DNA from 4 places in the Paenibacillus sp. FA6 genome. Region 2 is predicted to be linked to each of the others. Evidence: riboswitches for the same ligand, from Rfam matches in the RefSeq annotation. Region 2 holds a riboswitch; each other region holds the start of a gene.
The links. A riboswitch is a leader RNA that binds a small molecule or an ion and turns the genes downstream of it on or off. The one in region 2 is predicted to bind cyclic di-AMP.
Positions count from the first base shown of each region.

Region 1: it holds a riboswitch for cyclic di-AMP, as region 2 does, so the genes downstream of both, ACP8HI_RS15950 (TrkH family potassium uptake protein) here and ACP8HI_RS21990 (C40 family peptidase) in region 2, are expected to answer to the same signal.
Region 3: it holds a riboswitch for cyclic di-AMP, as region 2 does, so the genes downstream of both, ACP8HI_RS23170 (TrkH family potassium uptake protein) here and ACP8HI_RS21990 (C40 family peptidase) in region 2, are expected to answer to the same signal.
Region 4: it holds a riboswitch for cyclic di-AMP, as region 2 does, so the genes downstream of both, kdpF (K(+)-transporting ATPase subunit F) here and ACP8HI_RS21990 (C40 family peptidase) in region 2, are expected to answer to the same signal.

Region 1 covers NZ_CP188820.1:3,407,738-3,413,427, forward strand. Annotated here, with positions in the region: gene ACP8HI_RS15945 (potassium channel family protein) at 1-539, opposite strand, end outside; gene ACP8HI_RS15950 (TrkH family potassium uptake protein) at 580-1,920, opposite strand; cyclic di-AMP (ydaO/yuaA leader) riboswitch at 1,982-2,125, opposite strand; gene ACP8HI_RS15955 (CPBP family intramembrane glutamic endopeptidase) at 2,371-4,011, shown strand; gene uvrC (excinuclease ABC subunit UvrC) at 3,983-5,690, opposite strand, start outside.
Region 2 covers NZ_CP188820.1:4,839,809-4,845,498, forward strand. Annotated here, with positions in the region: gene ACP8HI_RS21975 (M1 family metallopeptidase) at 1-75, shown strand, start outside; gene ACP8HI_RS21980 (hypothetical protein) at 87-911, shown strand; cyclic di-AMP (ydaO/yuaA leader) riboswitch at 1,115-1,254, shown strand; gene ACP8HI_RS21985 (C40 family peptidase) at 1,259-1,726, shown strand; cyclic di-AMP (ydaO/yuaA leader) riboswitch at 1,920-2,057, shown strand; gene ACP8HI_RS21990 (C40 family peptidase) at 2,061-2,534, shown strand; gene ACP8HI_RS21995 (GNAT family N-acetyltransferase) at 2,668-3,168, shown strand; gene ACP8HI_RS22000 (c-type cytochrome) at 3,296-3,652, shown strand; gene ACP8HI_RS22005 (4a-hydroxytetrahydrobiopterin dehydratase) at 3,829-4,161, opposite strand; gene ACP8HI_RS22010 (hypothetical protein) at 4,302-4,595, opposite strand; gene motA (flagellar motor stator protein MotA) at 4,790-5,590, shown strand; gene motB (flagellar motor protein MotB) at 5,574-5,690, shown strand, end outside.
Region 3 covers NZ_CP188820.1:5,104,477-5,110,166, forward strand. Annotated here, with positions in the region: gene ACP8HI_RS23165 (RNA polymerase sigma factor) at 1-510, opposite strand, end outside; gene ACP8HI_RS23170 (TrkH family potassium uptake protein) at 748-2,118, opposite strand; cyclic di-AMP (ydaO/yuaA leader) riboswitch at 2,288-2,437, opposite strand; gene ACP8HI_RS23175 (hypothetical protein) at 2,572-2,793, shown strand; gene ACP8HI_RS23180 (undecaprenyldiphospho-muramoylpentapeptide beta-N-acetylglucosaminyltransferase) at 3,120-4,223, opposite strand; gene ACP8HI_RS23185 (SDR family NAD(P)-dependent oxidoreductase) at 4,220-5,206, opposite strand; gene ACP8HI_RS23190 (ABC transporter ATP-binding protein/permease) at 5,395-5,690, shown strand, end outside.
Region 4 covers NZ_CP188820.1:4,254,044-4,259,733, forward strand. Annotated here, with positions in the region: gene kdpB (potassium-transporting ATPase subunit KdpB) at 1-1,141, opposite strand, end outside; gene kdpA (potassium-transporting ATPase subunit KdpA) at 1,159-2,838, opposite strand; gene kdpF (K(+)-transporting ATPase subunit F) at 2,888-2,965, opposite strand; cyclic di-AMP (ydaO/yuaA leader) riboswitch at 3,320-3,504, opposite strand; cyclic di-AMP (ydaO/yuaA leader) riboswitch at 3,533-3,729, opposite strand; gene ACP8HI_RS19555 (hypothetical protein) at 4,025-4,855, opposite strand; gene ACP8HI_RS19560 (PIG-L deacetylase family protein) at 4,999-5,499, opposite strand; gene ACP8HI_RS19565 (glycosyltransferase) at 5,486-5,690, opposite strand, start outside.

The DNA.
Region 1 (5,690 bases), 1.4 Mb from region 2:
AAGGCTACGATACTACAGCTAAATCTCACACGCGTGTTTATTTCCGCCAATGCCTTCCCATCAAGCCGGGCTGGAACTTTAATCTCTACAATACTGTAATCTTTCGAAAGTTCAATATAATCCAACAGATTGGGAGTAACCAATTGATGTGCAACCCGTATGCCCATATCCCGCTCCGGGTATACGATCCGATCTACTCCAAGTTTCTCAAGCGCTCTCCCATGCAGAACAGATATCGCTTTAGCTATAACCTTAGATACCCCTAATTCCTTTAATATGATCGTCGCAAGAATACTCATTTGGATATCGTCTCCAATAGCTACAATCCCACAATCAAAATTACGAACACCTAGCGATTTCAGTACCTCTTCATCTGAGGCATCAGCTACAACAGCGTACGTGAGTAATTCACTCATATTACTTACAATCTCTTCATTTCTATCAATACCTAGCACTTCATAGTTTAGTGCCATAAGTTCAAGTGCTACTGCCGATCCAAACCGCCCTAACCCAATAACAACAAACTGCTGTTTTTTCATTTTTATCCGCGTACTCCTTTTTCATACTTCAATTTCTTATTTATCCAATGATAACTTTACCCTCAGGATGACGGTATAATTCTTTCCCTTTCTTTGGTCCTAGTGCATAAGCAAGTGTAATCAGCCCTAGACGACCAGCAAACATCGTAAAGATAATAAGTATTTTCCCTGTAAAAGTTAGTTGTGTTGTTAATCCCATCGATAACCCTACCGTACCGAAGGCAGATGTGGTCTCGAATAATATCATTAAGAAACTACTATCTTCTGTCGTGGAGAGTACCATGACTACACCTATGATGAGCAAAAGTGAAAGTAATGTAATCGTCAGAGCTTTGAATATCCGTTCTTGTGCAAGTCGGTAGCGGAACATCACAATATCATCTCGGCCACGTAACATCGCAATAACGGCTCCAATAATGATTGTAAACGTCGTGGTCTTGATCCCACCTCCAGTAGATCCTGGCGAAGCACCAATGAACATAAGTATAACCATGAAAAATTGAGAAGCCTGTCGCATATCTCCAATAGCAATGGTGTTGGCTCCAGCTGTACGTGTCGAAACTGATTGAAAAAAGGAACTGAGAATCTTTCCTCCTCCATGCAACGGTCCCAATGTTTTTGAATTTGAAAATTCGAAAACATATATAATGATCGCTCCGAATAAGATCAGGAATGTTGTCATGGACAGCACAACTTTAGAGTGCAGTGATAATCTTCGTGTTCTTCGAAAATCTACAATATCAGATAACACAATAAATCCAATCCCACCTGACACAATCAGGAACATAACTACAAAATTCACTATAGGGTCATATACTGAACCTGTGAGGCTGTGGAAATTACCGAATAGATCGAAACCAGCATTGTTAAACATAGAAATCGCATGAAAAATTCCAAAGTATAAAGCTTTTCCAAAAGGCATGTCAAATGCCCAACGACTGGTCAACATAATGGCTGCAGTACCTTCTATAACGAATGAGAATAATAATACTTTTCGGATCAAACGTACTATACCTTCCATTGTGTTCTGATTCATCGCTTCTTGCAGTAGTAATCGATCCCGAAGCGAAATCTTCCTTTTTAGAGCAAATGAGAACATCGTCGCCATCGTCATAAATCCAATACCACCCACTTGAATGAGTACAATAATGACAATTTGACCAAATGTACTAAAAAATATTCCTGTATCCTTAACTACCAACCCTGTTACGCAGGTAGCTGATGTAGCGGTAAATAATGCATCAATAAAAGCTAGCGACTTACCTGTTGCATTAGAGATAGGTAACGTAAGTAGCAAAGCTCCTAACATAATAATACTGGCGAAACCCAATACTAGAATTTGCGGAGGGGCTAATCTGATCCAACTCAACTTCAATTTCAATACTTTCACCCCTTTGAAGCCAACAAAAAAAGCACTGGAAATCCAATGCCTCTCGGGTTGGTTCCTGATAGCATATCGCCTACGAGGTTAGCTGACGGATTCGGGCATGCACAGGTTGCCCTATTCGATAAACAAATAACGAAATTCACCCCATTAATACAATGGTTCCCCCGTATTTCATATGAAAATTCGGCGCATTTTTAATTTGCATCACGATTATAATCCTTATTTACAAACTGTACAAAGTTCCTTTTCGTATAAATGATTCAATATAACCTTAAAAGAGCATAAGGAACGTTCTCCAAGGGTCATTCTCTCTGTTTATATGTTATTATCTTCGCTTTTATCATGTTTTCGTATTTTTATCTTACAGTTACTGGATTAACAACTTGAACCTATGCTATGTTTACGTTATTCTAATGGCTATATAAAAATTTGGGAGGGGAATGAATGAATTCTTTAGGGCAACCTTTGAAACTGAAAGCCAACTATAAGGTTTTGGGTATTCTCGCCGCTATCGGTCTGCTTCTATTCATGATTGTGCAAGTTTTTCCTAGTACAGCTTCAGATACATTGGAGCAACAAAGCAGTGATTTAATCAGTAAGGAACGAGCAAGAGAAGTTGCAACACAATATGCTGAATCACAACTTCAACTTCAGGTATTATCTTCTCAAGAAAGTCTCGTCACATACCAATCTCACTCAGAATTATATGGTTATCTTGCCAAAGAGAAACTCGTAAAGAAATATAACGAAACTTTCACAAGTAAATATCCATATGATGTATATCGTGTCCGCTTGGAGGTATTCGATTCAACTAAACCCTTCAATATTGATGTACATATGAACACAGGTGAAGTCGTAGCTTTTGCTCAAGAAAGAGCTCTTACCGCACCGCCAATAGAAATTTCTATGAACCCAAGAGATCAAGAGGCTCTTGCTGCACAATGGCTGAGTAAATCAGGCTATAATCCAAGTGATTTCCACATCGTTCCGAATAAAGAGTCACACCTTACATATGCTGATTCAACTACGATGATCGGTAATGCTGAATTACAGTTTAATTTCACCTTTGGATCTGAGCAAATACTATCCTTCCAACCTTCATTTTCAGTTCCAGAAGAGCATACTTCGTATGTGAACAATGAACATACGAAAGCACTCTGGATGACTTTCCTTGGATACGGGCTTCTGACTCTAGTGCTGGGTATACTCGCTATCGTTTACAGTGCATTAACTAGAAGACATACTTCTTTTGTAAGAGGTATCTTTCTGAGTTCCTTTTATTTCATTGTATCCATGTTGAGCACACTAAATATGTTGCCTGCATTGGAAGCGCAAGGAGTTACAGGACCCAATCTAATCATCGGATTGATCGTACAAGGGGCTCTCACTCTGGTCATGGCTGCGTTACTGTACTTCTCGCTTGTAGGCGGAGATGGCTTATGGAGAAAGGAAGCAGATCTTAATCCGTGGCCACGCTGGAAAGAAACAGGTTATGGACATTATGTACTCCACAGCATGCTCGTTGGGTATTTATGGGCATTAATATTGTTAGGAATACAATCCATTATTTATTTCACTCTTGATCTAACGATCCATAGTTGGTCCACGACAGATGCAACGCAGTCTCCTATCAACATGATCTATCCCTGGATGTTGCCATTATTAGCATGGGTGGCTGGAATTTCCGAGGAAGCTGTTTATCGTTTATTCGGCATAAAGATGATGAAGAAGCTTGTCAAGAATACATTTGTGGCCTGCCTGATTCCATCCATCATCTGGGCATTCGGTCATACGCTTTATCCGATTTACCCCGTCATTTCACGGCCAATAGAGCTTATTATCATCGGACTACTCTTCAGTTTCATCTTTTTACGCTATGGCTATATCGCTGTCATGTTCAGTCATGTTGTGTTTAATAGCATCCTTATGGGGTTCAGCCTATTCACACTAGGTGACACCACGAACATCATAGCTGGAGTTGTTTCTATGATCATGCCATTCATCGTCGCTTACGTCATTTACATTGTTCACTCCATGAAAAAAGAGAAGCCTTATGTTATGACTCCTCCTGAAGTGCTGCAATAATTTGTGAGGCGAGCTTCTCGCCTATCGAGAGAGACCGGAAGTCTTCGACACTGGCCTCTCTTATTTTTTTGAGTGAACCGAAATGCTTCAGCAGAAGCTTACGGCGCTTATCTCCCACGCCTGGAATGGCATCGAGCTGCGAAGTAACCATCGATTTGCCCCTCTGTTCACGGTGAAAGGTAATGGCAAAGCGATGTACCTCATCTTGAATCCTCTGTAAAAGATAGAATTCCTGGCTATCGCGTGGAAGATGAATCGTTTCAGCCGGATCACCTATCATTAGCTGTGAAGTTCTATGCTTCACGTCCTTCACTAGCCCACACACAGGTATAAATAATCCTAATTCATTCTGTAGCACATCCACAGCCACCGAGATTTGCCCTTTTCCACCATCTACAACGATTAGGTCTGGCATCTCTAAGTTCTCCTTCAATACACGCTCATAGCGACGACGAATGACCTCACGCATCGTATTGTAATCATCTGGACCCGCGACCGTACGAATTTTGTACTTTCTATATTCTTTCTTCTCAGGCTTACCATCAATAAATACAATCATGGCAGATACAGGATTGGTTCCTTGAATATTAGAATTATCGAAAGCCTCTATTCGATGTAGTGATTGAATACCTATCGCTTGACCCAAATTAGCAGCTGCTATCGAAGTCCGTTCTTCGTCGCGTTCAATAAGTCTGAATTTCTCATCTAGCGCAACCTTCGCATTCTCCGTTGCCATCACTATTAACTGCTTCTTCATTCCACGTTGTGGTACATATACTTTAATTCCTAACCACTCCTGAAGGGATGATACAACGTTGGCAGCATCCAAACTCCCTGATAATAAAGGGGTATGAAGTGTTTCGTCTATTTCCGACTCAACAACCTCATTAGTAGCCTCTGTGTTAAGTTCCTCCCGCTGTATTTCAGGGAGTAAAATCTCTTGAGGTAATGCTGGATTGTCTAGGTAATATTGCGTAACATAAGTCATAAAGTCACTGTACGCTTCCCCATAGAATGGGAACACGGAAGCGTGGCGCTGAATCATCTTCCCTTGGCGCAAATAAAGAATCTGAACACACATCCAGCCCTTATCCACGGCAAATCCGAGTACATCTCGATCTCTTGCGTCCGAAGTTGTAATTTTCTGTTTCTCCATAATCGTATCGATACTAATAATCTGATCACGAAGCTCTTGCGCTCGTTCGAAATAAAGTTCCTCGGAAGCTTCAAGCATCTTACGCTGCAGTTCCTTCCGTATTACTTCATGCCCTCCATTTAGGAAAGAGCTAATTTCTTGTGTGATTTCATCATAAGTCGCTTGAGGTACCTCATCCATACCACACGCTAAGCACTGCCCCATATGATAATAGAGACACGGCTCCTTCTGCTTCGAATTACATTTACGAAGGGGATACATGCGATCAAGAAGCCTCTTTGTCTGCTGTGCCGCATAGGCATTCGGATAAGGTCCGAAATACTTCCCCTTATCCTTCAGCACGCGACGAGTCACTTCCAATCGTGGGTGCAGCTCATTCGTAATCTTTATATAAGGGAACGTCTTATCATCTTTCAACAAAACATTATACCGCGGTTGATGTTCTTTAATCAGATTGCACTCCAAAATAAGTGCCTCTATATTACTCCTCGTAACGATATATTCGAAATTTCGAATATCAGAG
Region 2 (5,690 bases):
ATCGAGAAGGTCTCCCGCTGGAATATTAGCATGACCAAGCTGCTTGAAGTATGGCTTGGAAGTCTGTCCTGGTGAGGTGAAGAACGGTGAGGACGAATATCGCCAATGGCTGGATCAGTGTCAAGAATCAATTCTACGTCGTTATCATTCTATTTCTGTACCAACTTCTCTTCAGTTACTTTCTGTACCGTTTAGTCAATTCAGTCGTAGTTCCTTTACTTCAGCGCTACCCAGATCCACCTCCCACTGAATTAAGTCAGATCTTATTCTATGTTGAGGGTCAATTGAATCTCACACATAGCCAAACCGTTCACAACTATATGTGGATTCTACTGGGTATGTTACTCTTTCGTATGCTTCTCACCCCTTTCATTCATTCAGGCATATTCTATGGACTTCACCAAGAACAAAAGGGTGAGACAGGGCTTTTCTTCTTCAAAGGTATGGCTTTGTACGCCAAACCAGTGATGCTATTCTATTGGAGCGAGGCATTATTGGTTCTTCTTCCCGCGTACTGGTTAATCCCTAAGCTTTATACGTTAGCCATTAGCGGCTTTATGTCACCATCCATATTACTTCAGGCTATTCCTTATGTGCTGGGATGGGGCATATACCGATATGTCATACACCAGGTCATCCTCTTCATGCAATTTGGAAAAATAGGGTCAGCAGGCATCTTCTCCTCTGCCCTGATATGTTTGCGCAATGCGCTTCCTGTTATTGGCATATCCCTTATCTTGGGCGTATTCAGTTTACTTCTCTTCTGCCTATTTACTGGTCTCTCACTTGTGTGGTCAGGGCTTCTCGCCCTCATACTTCAACAGTCCTATCCACTAATAGCTTGTCTATTTAAATTGTGGCATATCACTTCTCATTATCATTTGTGGCACTCCAAATTTTACAAGTCATAATAACTCTCCTTTATGTCTCTTAATAATTGCTTGTTATAAGAAGCCTCCGTCCTTTTCACCAAAAGGGTCGGGGGTTTCTTGTCTTTATTGAGTTATTGGAATTTGCCAAAGTATAAATCCTCTGTTAAGATATCACTTGTAACAACTTTGTAACCTTTACAACCTATTCATATTATTAGTTATCGACGATTGTCACTTATTGGTGCATCATACAGCCGAATTCCTAAGCACCAGGGGGCGGGGGATCCAATTATATGGGTGAATTGATCTTGAATCAGAGGGATCATAGGGTACCTTCAACCGAATCCTTAAGCTAACCTCGCAGGCATTGGAAGGGGAAAACGTAATTGAACAAGAAGTTAACTGCTAGCGTATTAAGTATGGCTCTTGCATTTACCATTGGAACAGGTAGCGTATTCGCCGACTCAACCATGGATTCGGTCATTGACCGTACCATTGGAGTTAGTTATAAGACTGGTGGAACATCCACCAACGGATTTGATTGTTCTGGCTTCACTCGGTATGTCTTCACGAAATTAGGCATCACCTTGCCAAGACAGTCTTCAGCACAGTTCAAAACAGGTACAGCCGTATCACGTAATGAGATGAGACCTGGAGATCTAGTCTTTTTCAACACTTCCGGAAAAGGTGTATCTCATGTTGGTGTATTTGTCGGTAGTGGAAAATTTGCTCATGCATCTACTTCACGTGGTGTCATCATCAGTTCTCTAAACGAAAGTTACTACGCCAAGCGCTATGTTGGTGCCAAACGAGTCATGAGTACTGCCAAATATCAAGCAGCTGCTTACAATTAACAATACAATAAATAGTACCTTAGGAAGACCTATCGAGGAGTCGACATCTCTTTCGTAGGTCTCCTTTTTCAACAAAATTAAATAATATACCTCAAATATGATAGAAACAATTGCCAAAACGCCATTCCTTTGCTACAATAGTTCAAGTAAGTACATAGTAACAACTTTGTAATAAGTTTTGTAACATTTACGTTAACTATATCTGCCGAATTCCCGATACAACGGGAAGTGGGGGAACCGTCTTGGGTGAATTGATCTTGCAACAGAGGGATCATAGGGAACCTTCAACCGAATCCTTAAGCTAACCTCGCAGGCACCGGAAGGAGTTATCTTGTTGAAGAAGAAATTAATATCAGTAGCACTAGGAATGACAATATTGTTGTCCTTCGGAACTGGAAGCGCTTTCGCAGATTCCAAGCTGGACAAGGCTATCGATCCGACGATCGGGACTGAATATGTAGGTGGCGGAGTAAGCACCAATGGATTCGATTGCTCAGGATTTACAATGTATATTTTTGATAAGCTCGGTGTTGAATTACCCCATCAATCAGGTTCCCAATTTAGTATGGGCACAGCAATTGCACAGAAGGACTTAAGAGAAGGAGATCTTGTCTTCTTTAACTTTACTGGAAAAGGTCTTGTATCGCACGTTGGAATATACGTAGGTGATGGAAAGTTTGCACATGCGTCTTCATCTAAAGGTGTCATTATTAACTCACTTAGCCAAGCCTATTATACAAACGGTTACGTTGGCGCTAAAAGAATTATGAGTGATAATACATATGAATCTGCTGCACTCGATAATTAAATAATTGTTATTAACGGGCCTGCAGTTGAGATTTCAATAGAATCTCAACTGCAGGCTCTTTCATTTCATCCCTATTATAGTGGTAGTTCAAAAGGTCAGGTTTGAACTACCTCTTACAGAAAGGAATCTATGTATGAATCACCCGGATTTGATCATCACACCCATGGACATTGACCATGCTCGCGCTATATCGGAATGGACTTATCCCACTCCCTACGATATTTACGGATGGATGCCATGGGACCAAATGGAAGCACTAGGTATTGAATTTGGCGATCCCATCATTCGTAAAGAACAGTATGCTTCTGTGACGAATGCACAAGGGGAACTCTGCGGATTTGCTCAGTTCTTCCCGTTAGAAGGCGTAACTCGTCTTGGTATCAGCATGCGACCTGATTTATGCGGACAGGGATTAGGAAAGGTTGTTGTACAATCCATTGTTTGTGAGGCAGTACGTCGGAGCCCCCATGATGAAATTGACTTAGAGGTCCTAACCTGGAACAAGCGCGCCATCCAGGTATACCTCAAAGCAGGGTTTGAAATTACGGATACTTATGAACGACTCACTCCGGATGGTATGAAGCCTTTTTTTTGCATGGTTTTAAGACAACCTTCCGATTTCTATGATAAATAGCACTCCTTAACGCCCTTTATATAATATATACTGGATTTTTCGTTTCTTTTTTGGCACAATAGGTATGATGTACGTTTCCCATCCGTTATAATAAAATTATCAGCTTACATAAGAAAGGGTGAACAAGATGAAGAAATATATCATGAGTGGTTTCTTCTTTACTGCATGTATTCTAGCCATCGTGCTTATGTTTACACTGCCTGGTCAAGGGGAAGAAAACAAGGTTGTAAAACCTAGTATGCCAGAAGTTGTATTGGATGCTTCAGCAGCCGAAATACTAGTTAAAGCAAGTTGTATTTCTTGTCACGGTGATCAGCTACAAGGTGGAGTAGGTCCAAACCTACAAGCAATTGGTAGCACTATGTCACCTGAAGAAATATACACATTGGTTAGTAAAGGTAAAGGAATTATGCCTGGCTTCAAAGATACATTAGCAGAAGAAGAAATTGCTAATGTCGCGCAGTGGTTAGCTCAAAAGAAATAACACAAGCTGAAACGGCTACGCTGTCCTTTTGAAGGACGGTATCCGTCTCTGCCGAAATATAAGAATTAGAGTATCAAGTGAAACTTATACTTTCTTATATTTTGACATGCAAAAACGGGTACCTTCCTTATTGGGACGGTACCCGTTCTGCGTCAAATCTTGCTACTCTTCACTTTCTATCTACTTTTCACAATCCCTGCATCATGATTTCTCTCATTTGCACACATTTTTTCAAAGGCCTCATTATATTGCTTCGCCTCTTTCATGTCTACAGCAGTTAGATATCCTTCATCCCAAGAAGTGAGACGGAGAATAACATTCTGATAATCAATGGTGATCAGAGGATGATGGTTAAAGGCCTCAGAGATGGTTGCTACTTCATCTACAAATGAAATTCCCTTCATAAAACTTGAAAAAGTGAATCTGCGTTCTATAAAGCGCTCCTCAACTAACTCCCAGCCCTTAAGCTGACTCAAATGTACGTCCACTTCTTCCTTTGTATACGTCACTCTTTAAGCTGCCACCTTTCCATACCCATGTTATCTAACGATAACCCCGTACCTTGTAGAGGTAGTCCAAAAAGGTATATTTTGAACACGCACTTTTATCATTGTATTCTTTCAAATAGCCTTTCATGCAACATTCTCTATTAGATTAAAGACACAACGGCCAGTTCCTTATCTCCAATCAGTATATTAATTCGATGATTCTCTCGGTCATGGATAACCACGCCACTTCCAACCGCTATAGATGGCTCTGTTCCCAGTCCATAGAATAAATCTTCCGCCAAAGCTTCCATGACTTCTTGCTTATCCCCGTCCGATAGCTGAACCCATTCCTCTTCTTCCATCTCAAAGAATAAATAACTATCTGTAATTCTACCTACAGCAACTGTTAACTCTTGGAAAATAACTTCGTAATCACGACCATGTTTTACACCCAATTTTTAGCCCTCCATTTCGTTTGTAACAAAACTTTTACAATTCATTTCATTATACAGGAAAATAGACCTTAAATAAAAAGCCCTTTATGTCGATAATATAGTATAATGCGTCTCTTGTGCGACAGTCCATCTTTTCTATTTTCATTTGGCGGCATGAAAGGATTCAATTCTATTTCTCATGGATGAGGTGTACAATGGAAATTTCAACGATTATTGGATTAATTCTAGGTATTGTCTCGGTAGTGGTAGGTATGGTGCTCAAAGGCTCACCATTGACTAGTCTTCTCGTACCGGCTGCTTATGTCATTATTTTGGGAGGTCTAGCAGCAACCCTCTTCATCGGCTTCCCTATGTCAGAGCTCAAGAAGATTCCACAATTGCTTAAGATGGTCTTTGTAAAGCAGAAATTGATGGATAAAAAAGAAATGATCACTCTCTTTATGGAGTGGGCATCCATCACAAGACGCGAAGGATTACTCGCTTTGGAATCGAAGGTAGAAGAGATTGATGATGCCTTCTTACGCGGTGGAATGCGAATGATTATTGACGGTAATGACCAGGACTTCGTTCGTGATGTCTTAATGGAAGATATTAATGCGACAGAAGATCGACACAAGGCCGGGGCTCTCATTTTCTCCCAAGCTGGTATGTACGCTCCTTCACTCGGGGTGTTGGGTGCTGTTATTGGTCTTATTGCCGCTTTATCACACATGGAGGATATGGCAGAACTTGCTCTTGCGATTGGTGCCGCCTTTATCGCGACTCTGCTAGGTATCTTTACCGGTTATGTCATATGTCACCCGATCGCTAACAAGCTGAAACGTCTCTCTAAGATTGAGATCGAACTTAGACTTATGATGCTTGAAGGTCTCCTGTCTATTCAATCAGGTGTATCTACTATTGCTATCAACCAGAAGCTATCCGTATTCTTAACCCCTTCCGAACGTGCAAAATTGAAAGAGAGGGAGGATGGTTCAGGTGAGCAAAAAGACTAGACGTCATGAGGAAGAGGAACATGCGGACGAGTCATGGCTTCTCCCTTATGCTGACCTTCTTACTCTACTTCTAGCTCTATTTATCGTTCTTTATTCAATG
Region 3 (5,690 bases), 260 kb from region 2:
TAAGCGTTGATACTTTTTCCGTACGGTTGCTGGTCTACAGTCCATGATTTGGCCGATCTCTTCAAAATTGTATTGCTCTACTGCTTTGAGCAGTAGAATGTGTCTTTCTTCCGGGGTAAGATAGGTAAGCAATAAGGCTACAGCCGATTCCTGCTGTGGGATGTGCTCTGGAGGTTCCTCCTGCTGCCTAAAGTACGTTGCAATCCTTAACCTTCGGCGCTGTTTTGTTAACAGGTTGAGGCTGTGATGATAGGCAAGCGTGTACAACCATGCTGAGAAGGAAACGGTAGGCTCGTAACGATGAATTTCCTGATAGGCTTTGAGAAAAACCTCTTGAACCGCATCCTGAGCCTCTTCCCGGTCTTTGAGCAGATGATAGCAATAGATGTACATGGGCTTTTGAAATCTGAGAATGATAGATGTATAAGCTTCATGATTTCCAGCCTTTACAAGTGTAACAGCGGTCTCTATTTGCTCTGCGGCACTGTTGCTGGGTCTCACTTCTTCCAAGCAATCACCTCCTTTGCTTTTCGTCTATATAACAATTCCAAGTAGCTCTTTTGTGACATCGCATATGAAGTACGATTATAAACCGGAAATTGATTGCGGCGGAGCCAGCGTAGGGACTTAGAAAATAAAGAGAAAAGCAGTCTAAACCTCTCATAAAGGGGGTTTAGGCTGCTTGTATAATTTCAAAGCCTCATTTTCTAAATAATCTACAACCCATTCCTCCTCTGAATGTTTTGATTAACCTGTAATAACCCTCTCTATTGGATAATGGAACTTTGCGTTCTTTTTCTGGCCGCCAATGACAAACAAGAAAGAAGTTAAACCGATTCTTCCTATGAACATCAAAACCATGAGAATGCATTTTGCAACAATGCTGAGATCCGGGGTAATTCCCATAGATAAGCCAACTGTACCGAAGGCAGAACAAACTTCTAAAAATATAGCAATAAGCTGCTGTTCTTTATCAGAAATGCTTATAGCTATAACCGATACACAGCACATGACAATAGCTAATAGCGTAATGGCCAGTGATTTCAGAATATCATCTTGATGTAGCTCTCGATTAAAGATCTTGATCTCACGGTTTCCTTTTGCAAAGTGATAAATAAATAATATGTTTAAAGCAAATGTCGTCGTTCGTATTCCCCCGCCTACAGAATTGGGGGATCCTCCAATAAACATGAAAACACTCATAACCAAAAGTGTTGGCATTGAAAATTCGTTGATATCCATTGTAGTAAGCCCGGCACTTCTCGTCGTTGTCGCTTGAAAGAAGGCATAGAAAAAGCTTTCATGCCAAGTCATCCCCTTAAAAGCATGTTGATATTCAAGTAACAGAATAAGGATTGTCCCAATAACAAGAAGAATTCCATACGTAGATGTCGTCAACTTTGCGAATAATGAAAAGCGGAAAGGGTGATCAAGCTTCATCTTTTTCCTGGATAAATATGCCTTCGCCTCAATTAATACAGGAAATCCAATGGCACCAAAAATAATTAATATAATAGTTACCAGTTGCACGAAGTAATCGCCCGCATAAGGTGAAAGGGACTCTCCAGTTATATCCATCCCAGCATTTGTCGTCGCACTAACTGATGCAAACAAGCCTTGAAGGAATGCATCCTTCCAAGTCGGATAATATTTCAAGAAATGAAAACCAAAAATGAGTGCTCCTATAAGCTCTGTCAGGAGAATAATCTTCAGGATATCTTTAACTAATTGAACGAGTCCTGATAATGCGAACTGATTGTTGTCGACCATGATCAAGCGGCGTTCACGCAATCCAATTTTTCGACCCAAAAGCATCCAGAAGAATGTGCTCATAGCCATAATGCCAATACCCCCGAATTGCAATACGAGCATAATGACGAAATATCCAAATACGCTATAGGTCTCTGAAATATTAAATACAGATAAGCCTGTGTCACTTACTACACTGACAGCTGTGAAGACGGTGTCAAAAAAGGTCACTTTAACTCCAAGTCTATGCACTCCTGGGATACTGAATAATAGAATTGATATGGTTACTGCCAGTAAATAATAGCCGCTTATAACCTGAGCAGGTGACCGTTCTTCTAGCCAGACTCGTATTTTACTTTTACCCAACATAGATTACATATCTCCTTAATTTTGTTTATATCATAAAAGGTATTAGCAACCTTATTTAGGTCCCTGGTAATCGTACAGAATAGGCAACAAAAAGGAAGCCTACGGAAGAGGAAACTCTTCCGTAGGCTTCGAAGGGATCATTAAATAAACCCGTGTGCACACGAAATTTGTTGCCTCTCTCGATACGCTTACGAGGTTAGCTGACGGATTCGGGCGTGAGAGTCGCCCTACTCGAATCGAGATTCACCCCAGTGTGCCAGTAATGGCTACGTTTGGTTTCCCCGTTTCCCCACATGGGGGAATTAAGCGATAAAGACGTATAGGTTAGCATTTCTTTATCAAAAGTGATTTGAATGGTCTTCTAAGACGATTACGAAGGATTAGAATAGTGATTATCATACTCCTTGCGTTTATGCTTGTAAAGGAAGAAAGTCTGAGGAATGTCAACTGTTCATGGGAAACGAAATCACTGATTTCTCTCCTCTACAAGGTTTAACGAAACTGGACAACTTATTGGCTGATCTCCAAGTGGTTGAAGTGGGATCTCTACAAGGACCTATCGTGGAAGTGGAAAACCTGGTTACAGGATTAGATGGGAATAAAGTGATACCTAACTTAGCGGGTGCTAGAAACAATAAAACGATGAAAGAGATCGTGTTTGATGTAAATGTTTGAGCGGAGAACCCTGATACGTTACAATAGACCTTTCGAATGAAGATAAGGGAGTCTACATATTCGTAATGACTTATCAAGTAGAAGGTAATCTTGTGCAACTCATTTATATGATTGATAATACTTAATTGGTTAAAAGATGATGACACGTTAAACGTTTGCGCCAAACCATTAAGGGCACCCAAAAGGGTGCCCTTAATTTAATTTCCCTGACCGATTCCACTATATCTTCCGACTTCTCACGACTGTAAAGATAGGCCAAAGAAGAACAACATACTGACAACAGCGATGAAACAGAGGAGTAACCAAGATGCTAGTCTCATACCCAGCTAAACCGAATCTTCCCTTGAGACTCTTGAGTCATATATGCTTGCTTTCCTGATTAAATCCATTACTTTGTCGGCTCCTCCGCCGTTCTCATGCTGTCTCATTGTATCCCTGTATTTATAGCGATTCTCATATAATATCCTAATCGCGTTAATAAAGCCTTGAGTGGTCATTTCTTCTTGAAGTAACATCTCAGCAAAGCCAGTTTGTTGAAAATACTGGGCCTGGGCAAGTTGACCAGATCGACTCCCACCATTCGTATGCGGTATCAATAACATCGGTTTGTGCAAAGCAAGTAGCTCCATAATGGAGTTGGAGCCTGCACGAGACACGACGACATCGGCCATAGCCAATAGATTCGGTAATTCGCTACTTTTGACGAATTCATAAGCTCTGTAATTATGCGTAGAGAGGGAATGATCCACCTTGCCCTCCCCGCAGATATGAACAACCTGAAATGTATCTATTAACTCTGAAAGTACACCTTTTACGATTTGGTTAATGCTGTGTGCTCCGAGACTACCTCCCATAATAAGAAGAACTGGCTTCTCATAAGTGAAACCGCAGAAGGCTAATCCACGATGTTTATCGGCTAATTTGAAGCCATCTTTCATGATGTGACCCACATAAACAGCTTTGGGGGAAGGATGCTTTTGTGCCGTTTCTAGAAAGGTGGTAGTCATATGGGTGGCAAAAGGAAGTGAAATTTTATTGGCTAGTCCGAGGTTCAGATCTGGTTCATGAATAATAATTGGCACTTTATTGAGTTTTGCCGCAAGCACAACGGGGACAGAGACAAAACCACCCTTAGAGAAAACAACATCTGGTTTTATTGTTCGGATGAGTCTGTAGGATTGAAAGATGCCTTTCATGACGTTGAACACGTCGGTCACATTCTTCCAAGCGAAATACCGCCTTAGTTTGCCAGTAGAAATGGCATGGTACGTCACTTCTTTGTAGTCAGACACGAGCTTTTTCTCAATCCCTTGTTCAGAACCTATATAATGGATGTCCCAATTCTCTGCTACACACTTAGGTATCAATACAAGATTGCCTGATACATGACCCGCGGAGCCCCCACCAGTGAACACGATTGTGGTCCTCATCCTAAGAAACCACCCTTTTGTAACATTTCTCTTATCTCTGTTTTACTCATTAATACATGATTAGAATCGTAACTATGGAAATCTACCGGAACCCGGGTTGCATAAGCATCTTGTAACCCTTCTATTTGAAAAGGTGGGAGAATGACATAATAGTGCTCATCCAGATTGATGGAATGATTGCTTTCAAACTCGGAAATAAGTGCTTCATTTAGGCTTTCACCGGGGCGAATCCCTGTTTCATTGATCTGAATTGCAGTCGTTGCTAGATCCTCAATTAATACTTCTGCCATATCCTTAATGCTACAAGCAGGCATTTTTGTGACATAAACTTCCCCGCCTATGCTCTCTTCTGTCGCTTTAAGGAGTAATGTAATAGCATCACCTATGGTAAGGAAAAACCGAGTCATTCTGGAATCGGTTAGAGAAATGTCTAATCCATTCTCTATTCTTTGTTTGAAAATCGGAATTACACTACCGGTGGACCCGAGTACATTTCCACTTCTCACGCTTACGAACTTGGTCTTGGATTCTCTGAGATTAGCATGAACGACTAGTTTTTCGCCGAGGGCTTTGGTCATACCGTAGGTACTAGAGGGATGCGTAGCTTTATCGGTGGATACATAAATAACCTTTTTAACCCCATGTGTAATCGCCGCATGAATGACATGTTGCGTTCCCAATACGTTGGTTTTCATTGCACTGTCTGGCTGTTGTTCACAGATCGGTACATGCTTTAAGGCTGCTAAGTGATAGATGTAATCCACCTGATGGCAAGCCTGCATAAGTTCATATTTATCTCGAATATCCCCAATGATAAACGTTAGTTTGGGGTTATGATGAAATGCCTGTTGCATCTCTACTTGAAGGGACTCATTACGGGAAAATATACGAATTTCTTTAGGGTCTAGTTCTAGCAATCTTTGTACGAGTGCTTGTCCCCAAGAACCTGTCCCCCCGGTAATTAATATCGTTGTGTTCTTCAATGTTCGTTCCTCCCATGCAAATCTTCTTCTCTTATCTAACAAAATAATTATAGTATTCGTATGTTACGCCAATATGACAAAATAAGAACAGTGATCATAACCCTTGTCACTCCGCCATCAAGCTGACACATGATCCATGTATAGTATAGGAATAGATATATACCTTCAAAAATGATAGGAGAAAAAACATGTTCAAAGTTAAAAATGTATCGAGACTATTCGGCCAGGAGTATGCACTCAAAAACATATCTCTTGAAATAAAAGGTGGACTTAACTTTATCATTGGCGCATCCGGGAGCGGGAAGACGACGCTTCTCAAAATACTTTCTGGGTTGGATCAAGATTTCACAGGAGAGGCGTATTACAGAGAACAAAACTTAAAAACGCTTAGTACAGAGGAAAAGAATGAGTATTACAACAAAAGAATCGGGATTGTATGGCAGGAGTTTAACTTGATCGAGGATTTAAGTGTGTTTGATAACAT
Region 4 (5,690 bases), 590 kb from region 2:
TACCGCTCATTCGCGTTTGTGCTTTGAATTCAATGAATTCTCCACCTGCTGCAAGTTGATCCTCTACGGTATAATCAAGTTTTCTCATAAGTTCAAGTACAGATCGCCCCTCAGGCGTCTCATCCTTCAAGGAGCTTATCGCCGCCCAATAACCCAACTCATTCTTAGACATTCTACCTACAGGTATAAATTCACTTGCCATCCGATTACCAAACGTGATTGTTCCTGTCTTATCGAGAATCATCGTGTTGATATCACCAGAAGCCTCGACGGCTTTTCCCGACATCGCCAACACGTTGAATTGGGTCACGCGGTCCATACCTGCAATACCTATGGCGGATAGTAAGCCACCAATCGTTGTTGGTATTAGACATACTAACAATGAAATGAGGACTGGAATCGGCAGATCAATGTCGAAATATTTAGCGATGGGAGCCAACGTCACCACTACGATTAGAAATATTAACGTCAAACAAGTAAGCAACGTATTAAGTGCTATTTCATTGGGTGTCTTCTGACGGGTCGCACCTTCTACAAGAGAGATCATCTTGTCGATAAAGGATTCGCCTGGATCAGCAGTAATCCGTACTATGATTTCATCGCTGACTACCCGTGTTCCACCGGTTACCGAGTTGAAATCACCCCCAGCTTCCTTGATCACGGGAGCTGATTCGCCCGTGATCGCCGATTCATCCACTGATGCTAATCCTTCAATAACTTCACCATCTCCAGGAATCATCTCTCCCCTTGAGACAATAACGACATCGCCTTTACGTAACTCCGTAGAATTAACAACCTTAATCTCCGAGCCTATACGTTTATTAGCTTTAATTTCCTGCTTACCTTTCTTCAAGGAGTCGGCTTGCGCCTTCCCACGTCCTTCTGCTAGCGATTCAGCGAAGTTAGCGAATAGGACCGTAAATAACAATATCAAGAACACCGTGATATTAAACCCCAGTTGATCTTCGGTTCCGAAATAACTTGGAAATAGAACCATCATCAGTACAACCAATGTCCCCACCTCAACAACAAACATCACGGGATTCTTTATCATAAACATTGGATTCAATTTGATAAAACTCTCTTTAACAGCATGTTTGGCTATTTCACCATTGAACATGCTTTGGCGGTTATTACTCATCGTTCAAGCACCTCGTTCTAATGGAGTGTTAAAAATTCGGCCACAGGGCCCAAGACAATGACCGGAAGAAACGTCAACGCCCCGATCAATAGGACAACACCGAGCAATATTCCAATAAATAGCTTATTATCCGTACGGAATGTACCGATCGTTTCAGCAACAGGTTTCTTAGCACTAAGTGAACCCGCTACTGCAAGCATCGCAATAATCGACATGTAGCGTCCAAAGAACATCACGAGACCGGTCGATACGTTCCAGAATACGTTATTATCCGCAAGCCCTTCGAAACCGGAGCCGTTGTTCGCTGCAGATGAAGTGTATTCATATAAGACCTGGGATAAACCATGGAATCCCGGATTACTTATTGAACCATAGCCCGAAGCGGTCATGAATGAGAGCGCCGTAGGAACTAAGATAATAAACGGATGCACCAGAATAACAAGTGCAATCAACTTCATTTCCCTGGCCTCAATCTTACGTCCTAAGAACTCTGGGGTCCGCCCAACCATTAGCCCACAAATAAAGACAGCTAATATTGCGTACATCAACATGTTAACCAACCCGACACCTTTACCTCCAAATACGACGTTGAGCATCATTCCAGAAAGTGCTGCAAGTCCTCCGAGAGGTGTTAATGTGTCATGCATGTTGTTGACCGATCCCGTTGTCGCAGCCGTTGTAACGGTAGAGAACAATGCCGATTGTGCTATGCCGAACCGAACCTCTTTTCCTTCCATACTACCTTGAGAAGATTCAATACCTAGCGCATTAATCGCAGGGTTTCCGGAATTTTCAGACATATAACTGACGCTTAGAAATACCAAGAACAGAATCATCATGGCTGAGAATATGACCCATCCTTGCTTCTTGTTCCTCGCAAACAGACCAAACATATACGGTAGCGATGCTGATAAAGTCCACATACTTAATATTTCAATAACATTCGTCAGTGGACTTGGATTCTCAAATGGATGAGACGAGTTGACTCCAAAGAATCCACCACCATTTGTTCCAAGATGTTTAATGGACTCCAGTGAAGCGATCGGACCCATAGATATTTGTTGCGCTACCCCTTCAAGCGTTGTTATCGAAGCTGTCGGGTCGAACGTTTGTGGTACTTTTAAGCCAACCAATACGATGGTAACAACAAGTGCTAGTGGTACGTAGATACGAATAATAGCTTTGGTGAAATCCTGAAAAAAGTTACCTAACCCTTCCCCACTCCGGGTAATCCCGCGAATAAATGCGACCGCAATCGCAGCTCCTGACGCTGCCGATGTGAACATCATCATCGTAATAATTGCCATTTGCGTTAAATAAGTCAAACCACTCTCGCCGCTGTAATGCTGCAGATTGGTATTGGTCATAAAACTGATGATTGTGTTAAGGGCGAGCGATGCTTCCATATTCTCGTTACCACTTGGATTTCCTGGCAGGATTCCTTGAAAACGTAGAAGCAAGTAACCAATGGCGACTAACGCCGCATTCGTAGCAATTAAACTCAGTACAACCTGTTTCCAATTCATACTGTCACGATTTCTTAACCCGATGATCTTGAAGATCACATTTTCGATGGAACCGAATATCTTATCCGTCCGATTGGGTTCATTGGAGAATACATGAAACATATAAGTACCCACTGGCTTCACCAGCAACAGTAGTACAACAATCACAATTCCTATTTGCAGTAAGTCCATGCTTAATATCCTCCTTATAGGGATGATTTCTTTGAATGAATATGTGTTTCTAGAATTTCTCAGGATTGACTAACGCATATATAAGGTAAATGAAGATGAGTATGGTTAATGTAAGTACAACAATCATTGTTCCCTTCCCCCTCCATCCACCAACGTTCCGCACCAATGCGTGAACAGTAACAATAATCCGAATCCAACAATTATAGTAATGACCATGTAGACATCCATCATTATGGGATTGCCCCTCTCTCATGTAGATTTTTGATGGTTGATCCTTATTCTATTTTTCAATTAGGAATCCAACGACCACGGACGGCAGATCTGAAGATACAGACAACCAAATTGATCACATCTTCCTTAATTAGGTCCTCTCTTACCTTTTAAAGACAACAAAAAAGAAGCTCAGTGAAAAGTAGCTTTTCCAGAGCTTCTTAGTAAGTCCATGACCAAATAAACTCATGAACCAGCCAGAAGGCGGTTTGCTGCCTCTCCCTGCACGCTTACGAGGTTAGCTGTCGGATTCGGGCGAGGAAGTCGCCCTATTCTCAAGTCACTGGTACAGTACTTAAGAAATTCACCCCATGGACATGTCCGGCGTTTACGCAGCAGACATCTCCGATTGGTTCCCCCGTTTCTGAATTACACAGAATTCAGCGTTCAAGACATTCTTTCAATAAACTTTACATAACGCATTCCTCTCTCAGATTTATGCTTACGAGGTTAGCTGTCGGATTCGAGCCGTGAGAGTCGCTCTACCCAGCAAAGACCGAATTGACCTTGCCAGGATTCACCCCTGCAGCTACCAATTTCCGACTCTCACACCGAAAAAAGGTAACTACTTTTGGTTCCCCCGTTCTCCGCCACAAGGCGAAAACTCAGCGAAATTAATAATTGAATATATTAACAATTTGTATTTCGTTATGAATCATACACCCGCCCCAACCTACTGTAAAGGTGACTCAACCCCTTCCTAGAGCGAAATAAGGAGTGTCTAGACCAATGATAGCGATTAAAAAATCAAATACCTCCTCCCTGCTCATTGATGCTCCCTATATATCGTTTTCTTATAAATACATTAATATATCCCTATTATTCCAATACAAAAAAGGCCCCCACGAAATGGGTGACCTTATCTGAATTTATACCTAACTTCATGACTATCTGGACCCTAACTAATTCAAATAGATTAAGGACTTTCCACCGTAATAGATCCCACATCGGAGGTCAGTGTTATCAATGGTCCACCGCCATTCATATCACTTTCCCCTTTGGGCGCTCCAACGACTCGACCGACATCGCTGCTCACTTTTAAACTATATTGAAGTGTCTCTGCGAGTATTGCCTTGATACTACCGACATCCGTTTTTGCTATGAGAGTGCTCTCGCTATCCATTTGATTAATTCCAAGTTGAAGACTACCTACATCTGACGTTATCTTGGACTCCCCTTGGATTTGAGCACCTTCGATATAAATCGTGCCCACATCACTACGAATATCATAGATCCCCTGTAGATTATGGAGTTTAATTCTGCCCACATCACTTTGGATCTTGTAGCGATTCACTGAATCTGGAAGTTCCACCTTATAATCGATGCTGAATTGTGAGAACCCGTATTCCTTCTTTACCCACTTCCACATATCCGTCTTCTCGTTACCCTTAGGGTGTGTGGTAATCTCCAATTGATCTCCTCGTGTAACTACAGAGATTTCAGTATTGTCGATAATTTCCTGATATTTGGATTCACGTGATGGCTTATTAGGAAATGAGAACGTTGCGCTCACCGTCATCTGATCATCCGTGGTCGCTGTTACCTCGATGCTGCCTACCTCATTTTCCAACAGTAGATCCGATGCAGAACCTATCTCTTGTGTGAGCGATATCTCTTTATGAATACCATCGTTCTTTAATTCCTCAGCCCAATCCGAGATCGAATCCTCAAATTTATTGGTGCATCCAGCCAGTATTATTATCGAAACGACTGCCACCATCATGATTGACCTATGTTTTCCGCGCATATAAAGTAACTCCCCCAATTCAGTGATCTTGATTTATTCATCATACAATATTAGGAAACTAATAACACCAGTCCACGGACTAGTGGTGTACTCGACTTGAGGCGGGGGAGGCAATCATATCATTATTCTATCGAATTCATTCCTTAGCGTACTTTCTTAATTTCTTCAAACTGAATATATTTCTTCAACCATTTAATATCTTGACTCTTAAAGCATTTGAGTATTTCTCTTTTCTTCGCTAATATATCGTCATCTAATTTTATATCTGAAGTATGAAACACATAAATATCTTTCTCTATTAATTCATGAACTAGTTTCGATAAAACTTGATGCTGCGTGTGACCATATTCTCCCTCTAGGTTATGAGTTACAACTTTGTCGAATGGTTGCCTTGCTAACACCTCTTCCAAATCTGACTTTAAACGAGACTGGTCAAAATCACCGCCCCATTTGTCCTCGTACTTCCATATTTCATACTCTGCATCTACCTTTTTCATTACTTTCTTGAATTCCTTGCATCTTACCTTGTTGTCACCGTTTGTCACACAAATGACCTTCCACCCCTTTTCTTGTATCAGCTGAGCTCCGCCAAAAATAGTTTCATCATCCGGATGTGCAACAATCATTAACTTATTGTAAGTCATAGCCCTCCTCCTTTCGTATGCTCTTCTTGTATATTTTGCATATATCATTGGATACAACGGAAATTTCAAAGATTTGTTCGGCCTGTTGTCTCAGCCCTTTGCTACCAAGTAAATTCGGGTTTTCCAAGAGCAATGCATCTTTCACAGCGTTTGTAATATTAGCTTGGTTCAAGGGAAGAAGCATTTTATGA